One region of the Streptomyces rimosus genome, then DNA from elsewhere that is predicted to be linked to it. Evidence: riboswitches for the same ligand, from Rfam matches in the RefSeq annotation. Region 1 holds a riboswitch; the other holds the start of a gene.
The links. A riboswitch is a leader RNA that binds a small molecule or an ion and turns the genes downstream of it on or off. The one in region 1 is predicted to bind glycine.

Region 2: linked by a shared signal. The riboswitch ahead of gcvP (aminomethyl-transferring glycine dehydrogenase) and the one ahead of gcvT (glycine cleavage system aminomethyltransferase GcvT) in region 1 are both predicted to bind glycine.

The regions. Positions count from the first base shown of each region.
Region 1 is NZ_CP023688.1:2,908,447-2,914,230, forward strand. Features, by position in the region: gene CP984_RS11790 (hypothetical protein) at 1-573, shown strand, start outside; gene CP984_RS11795 (AAA family ATPase) at 735-1,469, opposite strand; glycine riboswitch at 1,758-1,853, shown strand; glycine riboswitch at 1,854-1,962, shown strand; gene gcvT (glycine cleavage system aminomethyltransferase GcvT) at 1,995-3,161, shown strand; gene gcvH (glycine cleavage system protein GcvH) at 3,250-3,624, shown strand; gene glyA (serine hydroxymethyltransferase) at 3,680-4,939, shown strand; gene CP984_RS11815 (APC family permease) at 5,324-5,784, shown strand, end outside.
Region 2 is NZ_CP023688.1:8,138,152-8,143,935, reverse strand. Features, by position in the region: gene CP984_RS35700 (hypothetical protein) at 14-601, shown strand; gene CP984_RS35695 (DUF5999 family protein) at 966-1,172, shown strand; gene gcvP (aminomethyl-transferring glycine dehydrogenase) at 1,317-4,202, opposite strand; glycine riboswitch at 4,391-4,488, opposite strand; gene CP984_RS35685 (PRC-barrel domain-containing protein) at 4,603-5,004, shown strand; gene CP984_RS35680 (DNA polymerase IV) at 4,896-5,784, opposite strand, start outside.

The DNA of each region.
Region 1 (5,784 bases):
CTGAATACGGACTCCGACCGTTCGGTGTCCGCCGACACCGTGCGGCTCGGGCTGGTGTCGCAGGATCTGCGGGTGAAAATCGACGAGCTGACCGGCCGTCGGGCCCCGTCGCCGGAGGAGCCCGCCGACCCCATGAGCCGGACCGGGCAGCTGACCGAGTCGGTCTCCCGGTCGGTCGTGGACATCTTCAAGATCCTGGGCGTGGACAAGGTGGTCGGCGACCTGCGCCAGCAGCCGGCCGACGGGACCGCCGCGCAGCCCGCCAACCGGCCGGTCCCCCAGCCGTCGGGACAGCCGGCCGACGAGTACGAGACGGACGAGCAGCCCGCCGCCCAGCCGAAGGCGCCGACCAGCGACCCGCAGCCGCCCGCCGCTCAGGCGCCGAGGCAGCAGCCCGCGGACGGGGAGCAGCGCCCCGCCGGCACACAGCAGCAGCCGGCCGACGCACAGCAGCCCGCCGCGGAAGCGCCTCAGCAGCAGCCCGCTGAGGCCCCCCAGCAGCAGGGCGCCGGCTCGCTGCTCAACTCGGTGCTGTCGCTGCCCACGGTGCTCATCAAGGCCCTGGGTCTCTGAATCGGCCCGGCAACCAGCGTCCGGAGGAGGCGCAGATGCGGGAGATACGCCACAGCTAGGACCGGTCCTGACGGGCCGTACGGAACGTTCCGTACGGCCCGTCAGGCGTACGTCCGGGTGCACCTCCAGAAATCGGGCGTACCGTCAGAAACTCGGCACGCTCACTCGAAGCCGATCCGGCGCAGAGCGCCCGCCGCCGGACGGTCCAGCAGGACCGCCGAGGTGAAGCCCGCGGGGAGCCGGGCCGCGCGGGCACGGGCGGCCAGGCGGCGTACCGCGCGCCGGTGCCGGGCGAAGGCGTAACCGGAGACGCCGCGCCCGCGCGAGCGCTGCCCGGAGAGCGCGACTTCAGGCGGCACGTCCAGCAGCATCAGGTGCAGCCCGCGCCCGCCCCGCCGGGCCTCGCGCGCGAGCCAGCGGCGTACCCACGCGAGCGTGCCGCAGTCGTGCACCACCACGCTGCCGCCGGAGCGCAGGGCCCGCCGCAGGCCGAGGTAGTGGGAGGCGCGGACCAGCGGCCGGTAGAGCGCGTACGGCAGCCGGCGCAGCCTGCCGCTTTCCCAGCGCTCCCGTACGTCCTGGGAGTCGACGCGGTGCACGACGGCGCCCTGCCCGTCGGCGGCGGGCACCACCCGGAGCATGAGCGTGCTCTTGCCGCTGCCCGGCAGGCCGGAGACCACCACGACGTCGCCCGCCGCGAAGTGCAGCTCGGCCGCCTCGCGCGGAGCGTGCCCGTCCCGGAGATCGACGACCTCCACCGCCGCGTCCCGCGCCCGGCCGGGCCGTACCACCCCGAGCGGCAGCCGCCGGGGCCCCGGGACGGCTCCCGTCGCTTCCGGCACACAGCCCGGGGGCACGCCTCCCGGACTCGTCGCGAGTACGGCCTGCCTGTGCACCGTGATCCCCTCCCGGTCCGGTGTCGTCCCCCGGGGCTGTGGTCCGTCCCCGGCCGGGACGCAGCCCCTTACCCGCAGAGTGTCAAGAAAAGGTAATGCGCTTCAAGGGAATCCCACGATCAGTACGGTCCCGGGACACTGTCGTGACGCCCCGGCGAACACCGGTACGACCAGGGCTCCTGTATCCGGCGATCCCGTGCGATGATGTGCGCGCCCAGTGCGGGACCGCGCCTCGGCGCGCGCGTCGCCGTACGGGTGCCACGCTCAGCCAACTGCATACCGGCCGCTTGAATCCGCGCGGGAGAGTCCCCGGCCGCCACGGCGGGGCGCCGAAGGAGCAAGTCCTCCCTTGAATCTCTCAGGCCCCGATACCGCGCGGGCGAGGCAGATCTGAAAAGCGGGCCGCCGTGGTGTGGCTCCACCCAAGGTGCAAACCGGGGCCGGCGAGGGCCTTCCGGTGAACCTCTCAGGTTCCGATGACAGATGGGGAGACCGTCCTGTCACCCATGCCCGGGAGCCATCACCATGACGCAAGCCCCCCGCCGGACCGCGCTGGACGCCACTCATCGCGCCCTCGGCGCGACCATGACCGACTTCGCCGGCTGGGACATGCCGCTGCGCTACGGCAGCGAGCGTGACGAGCATGTCGCCGTGCGGACCCGCGCCGGTCTCTTCGACCTCTCCCACATGGGCGAGATCACCGTCACCGGACCGCGCGCCGCCGACCTGCTGGACTTCGCTCTGGTCGGCAACATCGGCGGCGTGGCCGTCGGCCGCGCCCGCTACACCATGATCTGCAACGCCGAGGGCGGCATCCTGGACGACCTGATCGTCTACCGCCTCGCCGAGACCGCGTACATGGTCGTCGCCAACGCCGCCAACGCCCAGGTCGTGCTGGACGCGCTCACCGAGCGGGCGGACGGCTTCGACGCCGAGGTGCGCGACGACCGGGACGCGTACGCGCTGCTCGCCGTACAGGGACCCGAGTCCGTCGGCATCCTGAAGTCCCTGTCCCCCAAGCACTCGGCTCCGCTCGTGCAGGGAGGTGCCCCCATCGCCGACCTGGACGGCCTGAAGTACTACGCCGGGCTGCCCGGCACCGTCGCGGGCGTCGAGGCGCTGATCGCCCGTACGGGCTACACCGGCGAGGACGGCTTCGAGCTGTTCGTCCGCCCGGCCGACGCGCCCGCCCTCTGGGAGGCACTGACCGCCGCGGGCAAGGACGCGGGCCTGGTGCCGTGCGGCCTGTCCTGCCGGGACACCCTGCGCCTGGAGGCGGGCATGCCGCTGTACGGGCACGAGCTGACCACCGACACCACCCCGTTCGACGCGGGCCTGGGCCGGGTCGTGAAGTTCGAGAAGACGACGAACGGCGGCGACTTCGTGGGCCGCGCCGCGCTGGAGGCGGCCCGGGACCGGGCCGAGGCCAGCCCGCCGCGCAAGCTGGTCGGGCTGATCGCCGAGGGCCGCCGCGTGCCGCGCGCCGGGTACCCGGTCGTGGGCCCGGACGGCGCCGTGATCGGCGAGGTCACCTCCGGCGCCCCCTCCCCCACCCTGGGCAAGCCCGTCGCGATGGCGTACGTGGACGCCGCGCACGCCGCGCCCGGCACCGCCGGTGTGGCGGTGGACATCCGTGGCACCCACGAGCCGTACGAGGTCGTGGCGCTGCCCTTCTACAAGCGCCAGAAGTGACGCGCGTACCACCGTCCACGACGCGCCCCCGTCTCATCTGTCAAGACCCTTGCACCGAGCACGCCACCGCATCCAGGAGAATCAAGACATGAACAACCCCCAGCAGCTGCGCTACAGCAAGGAGCACGAGTGGCTGTCGGCCGCCGAGGAGGGCGTCTCGACGATCGGCATCACCGAGCACGCCGCCAACGCGCTCGGCGACGTCGTCTTCGTGCAGCTCCCTGAGGTCGGTGCCACGGTCACGGCGGGCGAGACCTGCGGTGAGCTGGAGTCGACCAAGTCCGTCAGTGATCTCTACTCCCCCGTCGACGGCGAGGTCACGGAGATCAACGAGGACGTCGTCACCGACCCCTCGCTGGTGAACACCGCCCCCTTCGAGGGCGGCTGGCTGTTCAAGGTGAAGGTCAGCGGCGAGCCGGACGACCTGCTCTCGGCCGACGAGTACACCGCCTTCACCGGCTGACCCGCCCACCCGCCGCCTGGCGGGGCCGTGCGCCCCGCGAACCCCAGGAAGAGTCATGTCGCTTCTGAACAGCTCCCTCCACGAGCTCGACCCGGACATCGCCGCCGCCGTCGACGCCGAGCTCCACCGTCAGCAGTCCACCCTCGAAATGATCGCGTCGGAGAACTTCGCCCCGGCCGCCGTCATGGAGGCCCAGGGCTCGGTCCTCACCAACAAGTACGCCGAGGGCTACCCGGGCCGCCGCTACTACGGCGGCTGCGAGCACGTCGACGTCGTCGAGCGGATCGCCATCGACCGCATCAAGGCACTCTTCGGCGCCGAGGCCGCCAACGTGCAGCCGCACTCCGGCGCGCAGGCCAACGCCGCCGCGATGTTCGCGCTGCTCAAGCCGGGCGACACGATCATGGGGCTGAACCTCGCGCACGGCGGGCACCTGACCCACGGCATGAAGATCAACTTCTCCGGCAAGCTCTACAACGTGGTGCCCTACCACGTGGACGCCGAGAGCGGCCAGGTCGACATGGCCGAGGTCGAGCGGCTGGCCAAGGAGACCCGCCCGCAGCTGATCGTGGCCGGCTGGTCGGCGTACCCGCGCCAGCTGGACTTCGCGGCGTTCCGCCGGATCGCCGACGAGGTCGGCGCGTACCTGATGGTCGACATGGCGCACTTCGCCGGCCTGGTCGCGGCCGGGCTGCACCCCAACCCCGTGCCGCACGCCCACGTCGTGACCACCACCACGCACAAGACCCTCGGCGGTCCGCGCGGTGGTGTGATCCTGTCCACCCAGGAGCTCGCCAAGAAGATCAACTCGGCGGTCTTCCCGGGCCAGCAGGGCGGCCCGCTGGAGCATGTGATCGCGGCGAAGGCGGTGTCCTTCAAGGTCGCGGCGAGCGAGGAGTTCAAGGAGCGCCAGCAGCGCACGCTGGACGGCGCCCGCATCCTCGCCGAGCGCCTGACGCAGCCCGACGTGACCGAGGCGGGCGTCTCGGTGCTGTCCGGCGGCACCGACGTGCACCTGGTCCTGGTGGACCTGCGCGACAGCGAGCTGGACGGCCAGCAGGCCGAGGACCGCCTCCACGAGGTCGGCATCACGGTCAACCGCAACGCCGTCCCGAACGACCCGCGGCCCCCGATGGTCACCTCCGGCCTGCGGATCGGCACCCCGGCGCTGGCCACCCGCGGCTTCCAGGCGGAGGACTTCCGCGAGGTCGCCGACATCATCGCCGAGGCGCTGAAGCCGTCGTACGACGCGGACGCGCTCAAGGCCCGGGTGACCACGCTGGCGGCGAAGCACCCGCTGTACCCGTCGCTGTGACACACGTCATGCGGCGCGCGGCGGGGCGCCTCCGTGGCGCGTCCGCCGCGGCCGTATGACGCCGTTGCGGTACGCGGCCGTATGACGCCGTTGCGGTACGCGACTGTGTGATGCGGCTGCGGTATGCGGCTGTGTGACGCGTTTCATGAAGTACGCCCCGCGGGGTACCGCCGAGCCGGTGTCCGCGGGGTGAACAGGCCGTACGTCCTGGGGCGTTGACCCCGGGCGTACGGCTTTTCCGTCCGCCTTACGGTGATTTCGCGCCACATAGGCTGAGACCGGCCCCTCAATGGCGCGGGGCCCTTCGCACCACAGCAGGGCCGGGCCCCTCGCACCTCGGCAGCCGGGCCCTTCGCGCCACAGCAGGACGGAACACGCACGGCAATGGACATGACCGCGGGCAACCGCACGGGGATGGGCCTCTTCGCTCTCATCATGATCGGCATCGGCTCGATCTTCGGCTCCGGGTGGCTCTTCGGGGCCGGCGCGGCCGCCCAGGTGGCCGGACCCGCGGCGCTGGTGGCATGGGTCATCGGCGCGGTCTTCATCGGCATGATCGCGATGTGCTACGCGGAGGTCGGCTCCGCGTACCCCATCCCCGGCGGCATGGCCCGCTACGGCCACCTCTCGCACGGGCCCGTGCTCGGCTTCCTCACCGGCTGGGCGGTGTGGATCGCGACCGCCTCGCTGATCCCCATCGAGTCCATCGCCGCCACCCAGTACATGGCGTCCTGGAGCTACGACTGGGCCCGTGACCTGGTCGACCCGGCCAACGGCCACCTGACGGCCTCGGGTATGGGCGTGGCGCTGCTGCTGACCTTCGCGCTGTGGCTGACCTGCTACTG
Region 2 (5,784 bases), 5.2 Mb from region 1:
GAGGCGACCCACCATGCCGCTGCATGTTCCCCCTGCCCCCGCGCCCGCCCTCCGCAGCGTCCTCGCCGCCCTCGGTTCCCCCACCGCCGTGCGTGAGGCCCGCACCCCCGCCCTCCGTGCCCACCAGGGCCCCCTCACCCCCGAACTGCCCCTGCCCGTCCACGTGTTGGACGATGTCAGCCACCCCGCCGGCCCGCCCCGCACCCGGCTGACCGGCTGGCGCTTCCTGATCCGCGACGGGGAACGCGCGGTGGCGACCGCAGAGGCGATGCTCACCGCGGACGGCTGGGCCTTCTCGCATTTCTGCGAGGGCCCCTACGTCACATCGACCGAACGGGCACTGCGTCAGGCGGAGTCCGTACCGACTCCGTACCAGCCCCGGCTGCTGTCCGTGCCGGAGCTGTACATGCTCACTTTGTGGCTGCACCACGACGTCGGTGCCGACGGCGCCGAGGGCGTGCCCGCGCCGGGCGACGTCCTCGTACCACTGGCGCCGGCCCCGCCGGGCATCGCGGCGCACCGGCCGCACCGGGTGGCGGATCTGCTGCCCCGGCTGACCCTGCGCCTGGCCCCGGTACCGCTGCTGGGGTCACCGGCCTGAGGCTCCGCAGGGGGTTCTCCGCGGCGAGCGGCCGACGTCGTACCACCGCAACCGCGCACAGATGCACACCGTTCCACAGGTTCGCGCCCCGCGCCCTTTTGGACGCGGGGCGCTCCGCTGCGCTCACCCACGCGGAGTACGCGGCCGGGTCACTCCCAACGCCCCGTCAACGTCCCGTACTTGAAATGAACCGACCGCACGGGTGATGCGTCATTATCTAGTGAGTGCCGCTGCAGCCAAATCCCTGCGGAATCCGGCCCGTGGGGCAACACTGGTATCGACCTACTGAAACGGGGGAGCGGCCATGAGCATCGCGTCGAGCCGCAGGACGAATCAGACCACATCGCAGCGAAAGATCTCATCCATGTGCCAGCATCAACCACCGTGCCCGACCGCAGACTCCGCCGACCGGGAGGCCGCCCATCTTGTGGCGCACCACCCGGAGCAGGGCTGGAGCCTGCTGTGCAACGGTGTCCTCCTGTTCGAGGACACCGGTGAACTGCTGCCGGACGGCCAGGTCATCGCGCCGCACCGGGTGCTGGGCACACCGCACGTGGCCACCGCCGCCTGATCCTTCACGGGCGGCGCCACCGCGGGCGACCGCACAACACGGCACAGAGCACCGCACAACTCAGCACAACGGACAACAGGGCCCCCGGCGTCCACGCCGAGGGCCCTTCGCATGCCGCGCCGCCGTGAGCGGCGCGCCCACGGATCAGCTGTCGTACTCCTCCAGCGGCGGGCAGGAGCAGACAAGGTTGCGGTCGCCGAACGCACCGTCGATACGGCGCACCGGCGGCCAGTACTTCTCCGCCGCCTCGACACCGGCCGGGAAGACCGCCTCCTCACGGGTGTACGGGTGCGGCCACGCGCCGCTCAGCGCCCCCGCGGTGTGCGGGGCGTTGCGCAGCGGGTTGTCGTCCTTGTCCCACTCCCCCGAACCGACCTTGTCGATCTCCGCGCGGATCGCGATCATCGCGTCGCAGAAGCGGTCCAGCTCGTCCAGGTTCTCGCTCTCGGTCGGCTCGATCATCAGCGTGCCGGCCACCGGGAACGACATCGTCGGCGCGTGGAAGCCGTAGTCGATCAGCCGCTTGGCGACATCGTCGATGCTCACACCGGTCGCCTTGGTCAGCGGCCGTACGTCGATGATGCACTCGTGCGCGACCAGGCCGCCGGGGCCGGTGTAGAGCACGGGGTAGTGCGGCTCCAGGCGCTTGGCGATGTAGTTGGCGCCGAGCACCGCGACCTGGGTGGCGCGCTTGAGGCCCGCGCCGCCCATCAGCCGGACGTACGCCCAGGAGATGGGCAGGATGCCGGCGGAGCCCCACGGCGCCGCGGAGATGGGCCCGACGCCCGTCTCCGGGCCCGCGGAGGGCTGCAGCGGGTGGTTGGGCAGGTACGGCGCCAGGTGGGCGCGCACGCCGACCGGGCCGACGCCCGGACCGCCGCCGCCGTGCGGGATGCAGAAGGTCTTGTGCAGGTTCAGGTGCGAGACATCGCCGCCGAACTTGCCCGGCTCGGCGAGCCCGACCAGCGCGTTCAGGTTGGCGCCGTCCACGTACACCTGGCCGCCCGCGTCGTGCACCGCCGCGCAGATCTGGGTGATGTGCTCCTCGAACACGCCGTGCGTGGACGGGTAGGTGACCATCAGGACCGCGAGCTCGTCACGGTACTGCTCGATCTTGGCGTGCAGGTCGTCCGCGTCCACCTCGCCGTCCGCGCCGGTCTTGACGACGACGACCTTCATGCCGGCCATCACGGCGCTGGCCGCGTTGGTGCCGTGCGCCGAGGAGGGGATGAGGCAGACGGTGCGCTGCGCGTCGCCGTTGGCGCGGTGGTAGGCCCGCACGGCCAGCAGCCCGGCCAGTTCGCCCTGCGAGCCGGCGTTCGGCTGGATGGAGACCTTGTCGTAGCCGGTGACCGTGGCCAGCTGCTCCTCCAGCTCCGCGATCAGCGTGAGGTAGCCCTGCGCCTGCTCGACCGGCGCGAACGGGTGCAGCTGCCCGAACTCGGGCCAGGTGACCGGCTCCATCTCGGTCGTCGCGTTCAGCTTCATGGTGCAGGAGCCGAGCGGGATCATGCCGCGGTCCAGCGCGTAGTCCTTGTCCGACAGGCGGCGCAGGTAGCGCAGCATCGCGGTCTCGGAGCGGTGCTGGTGGAAGACCGGGTGCGTCAGGTACGCGTCGCCGCGCAGCAGCTCCGACGGCAGCGCGTCGGCCACGGCTTCGTCCAGCCGCTCGATGTCGGCCTGGACGCCGAAGGCGCCCCACACCGCGTGCACCTGCGCGCGCCCGGTGGTCTCGTCGCAGGCCACGCCCACCAGGTCCGCGTCGACCAGGCGCAGGTTGACCCCCGCCTCGCGGGCCGCTGCGACCACCTCGGCGGCCCGGCCCGGCACCCGTACGGTCAGCGTGTCGAAGTACGCGCCGTGCACGACCTCGACGCTGCCGGCGCGCAGGCCCTCGGCCAGGATGGAGGCGTAGCGGTGGGTACGGCGCGCGATGGCCGCGAGCCCGTCCGGGCCGTGGTAGACGGCGTACATGCCCGCCATCACCGCGAGCAGGACCTGCGCGGTGCAGATGTTGCTGGTGGCCTTCTCGCGGCGGATGTGCTGCTCGCGCGTCTGGAGGGCGAGGCGGTACGCCTTGTTGCCGTCCGCGTCGACCGAGACGCCCACCAGGCGGCCGGGCAGGCTACGGGCGAACTTCTCCCGTACGGCCATGAACCCGGCGTGCGGGCCGCCGAAGCCCATCGGCACGCCGAACCGCTGGGTGGTGCCGACGGCGATGTCCGCGCCCAGCTCACCCGGCGAGGTCAGCAGCGTCAGCGCCAGCAGATCGGCGGCGACGGTGACGACCGCGCCCAGCTCGTGCGCCCGCTCGATCACGGCGCGGGGGTCGCGTACGGCACCGGACGCGCCGGGGTACTGGAGCAGCACGCCGAAGACGCCGCGCTCGGCCACCTCGGCCGGTATGCCGTCGGACAGGTCGGCCACCACGACCTCGACGCCGGTCGGCTCGGCGCGGGTCTCGATCACGGCGATGGTCTGCGGCAGGCAGTCGGCGTCGACCAGGAAGACGCCGTCCTTGACCTTGCCCACGCGCCGCGCGAGGGCCATCGCCTCGGCGGCGGCCGTGCCCTCGTCGAGCAGCGAGGCGCCGGAGGTCGGCAGTCCGGTCAGGTCGGCGACCATGGTCTGGAAATTGAGCAGCGCCTCCAGGCGGCCCTGCGAGATCTCCGGCTGGTACGGGGTGTAGGCCGTGTACCAGGCGGGGTTCTCCATCACGTTGCGCAGGATCACCGGCGGGGTGAACGTGCCGTGGTAGCCGAGCCCGATCATCGGGGCGAGCACCTGGTTACGGTCCGCGAGCGCCCGCAGCTCGGCCAGCACCTCGGCCTCGCTGCGGCCCTGCGGCAGCCCCAGCGCCTCCGCACTCTTGATCACATCCGGTACGGCGGCCGCGGTCAGCTCGTCCAGCGATCCGAAACCGACCTGCGCGAGCATCTTGGCCTGGTCCTCCGGACCGGGGCCGATGTGCCGCTGCTCGAACGGGGTACCGCGTTCCAGCTCGGTCAAGGAGATGCGGTTGGTGGTCATCTGCGGGGGCCTCCTGGTCGTTTCGACCTCTGCGGGGCACCACGGCGCTGGTGCCCGGACGGCCTCCCCCTCTGTCATCGCAACCTGAGAGCTTCACCGGTTCCGCACGCGGCACCGGCTTTCACCGTCGGTGAGGAGGGGCTCCGGCGCTGTGCCCGTCCGTGGCCCGCCCTGCTTTCCAGAGTGACCTCGTCCATGCGGTACATGAGCCTGAGAGATTCCGGGGAGGAGTTGCTCCTTCGGCGCCCTCGCCATGATCGGCGAAGGACTCTCCCGCATGGGGTCGACAGCCGTTCGCCAGCCTACCAGCGCGGCGAACGGGCGTTCCTTCGAGTGGCCGGGGCATGAAATGTGCCGTTTGGTAGTTGTCACAAGGCAGTTGCGACCACATGGAGGGACCGTGCAGACCGATATCGATCCCCGCAGCTTGATCGGCCGCAAGGCGTTCGACAAGAACGGAACCAAGATCGGCACCGTCGACGAGGTGTACCTGGACGACGCGACCGGAGAACCGGAATGGGCGGCCGTACGCACCGGGATCTTCAGCCGGGACGCGTTCGTGCCCCTGGAGCCCAGCGATCTGGTCGACGAGGTGCTGCACGTCCCCTACGACCGCAAGCTGATCAGGGATGCGCCGGACTTCGGGGTGGGCCGCCACCTCTCGCCGGAGCAGGAACTACAGCTCTACCACCACTACCGGCTGGACATCCCGGCCCCCGATTCCGTCTCCGGGCCCGTCCCCGGCTCGGACGCCGCGCGGGCCGACACGGAATTCGGGAGGGTGGCGGGGGCGGAGGACTGAGGGGCGGGGGCCTTCTGGTCAGCTCCCTTCTGGGCGGGGTCCTTCTGGGCAGGGCCCTCCTGTGCGGGCCCGGTGGATGGCTCGGCCGGCCCGCCCACCAGCGGCAGCGGCTCGCCGGGGCGCAGCGCCGGGTCGTCCACGGGGAAGGTGCGCACCCGGCCGGGCCCGGACCACGGCTGCTCGAACCGTACGGTCACCCGGCCGACACCGCTGCCCTGCACCCAGCCGGCGCCGTGCTCCTCATGGATCACGTCCAGCCCGGGGAGCCAGCGCCGGGGCCGCTCGGGCTCGTCGGCCGCCTCCCGGGCCGCCTCCGCCGCCACCCGGCGCTCCCGCTCGGCCTCCTCTTCGGCCGCCTTCTCCGTCGCGAGCTGGGCGAACAGGTCCTCCTGGGTGAAGTCGGCGAGCCCGGTCACGCCCACGCCCAGCAGCCGTACGCCGCCCGTCGTGTCCACCAGGTCCAGCAGCCGGGCCGCCGCCTCCCGCACCACACTCGGGTCGTCGGTGGGTCCGCGCAGCGTCTCCGACCTGGTCAGCGTCGAGAAGTCGTAGTTACGCACCTTGATCACGACGGTCCGGCCGGAGCGCCCGGCCGCCCGCAACCGCTCCACGCACCGGTCCGCCAGCCGCGTCACCTCGGCCCGCACCCGGGTCCGGTCGGTCAGGTCCACGTCGAAGGTGTCCTCGACCGATATGGACTTCGCATCCCGCTCGGCCACCACGGGCCGCTCGTCGCGGCCCAGCGCCATGGCGTACAGCCCGGTGCCGTGCGCCTTGCCC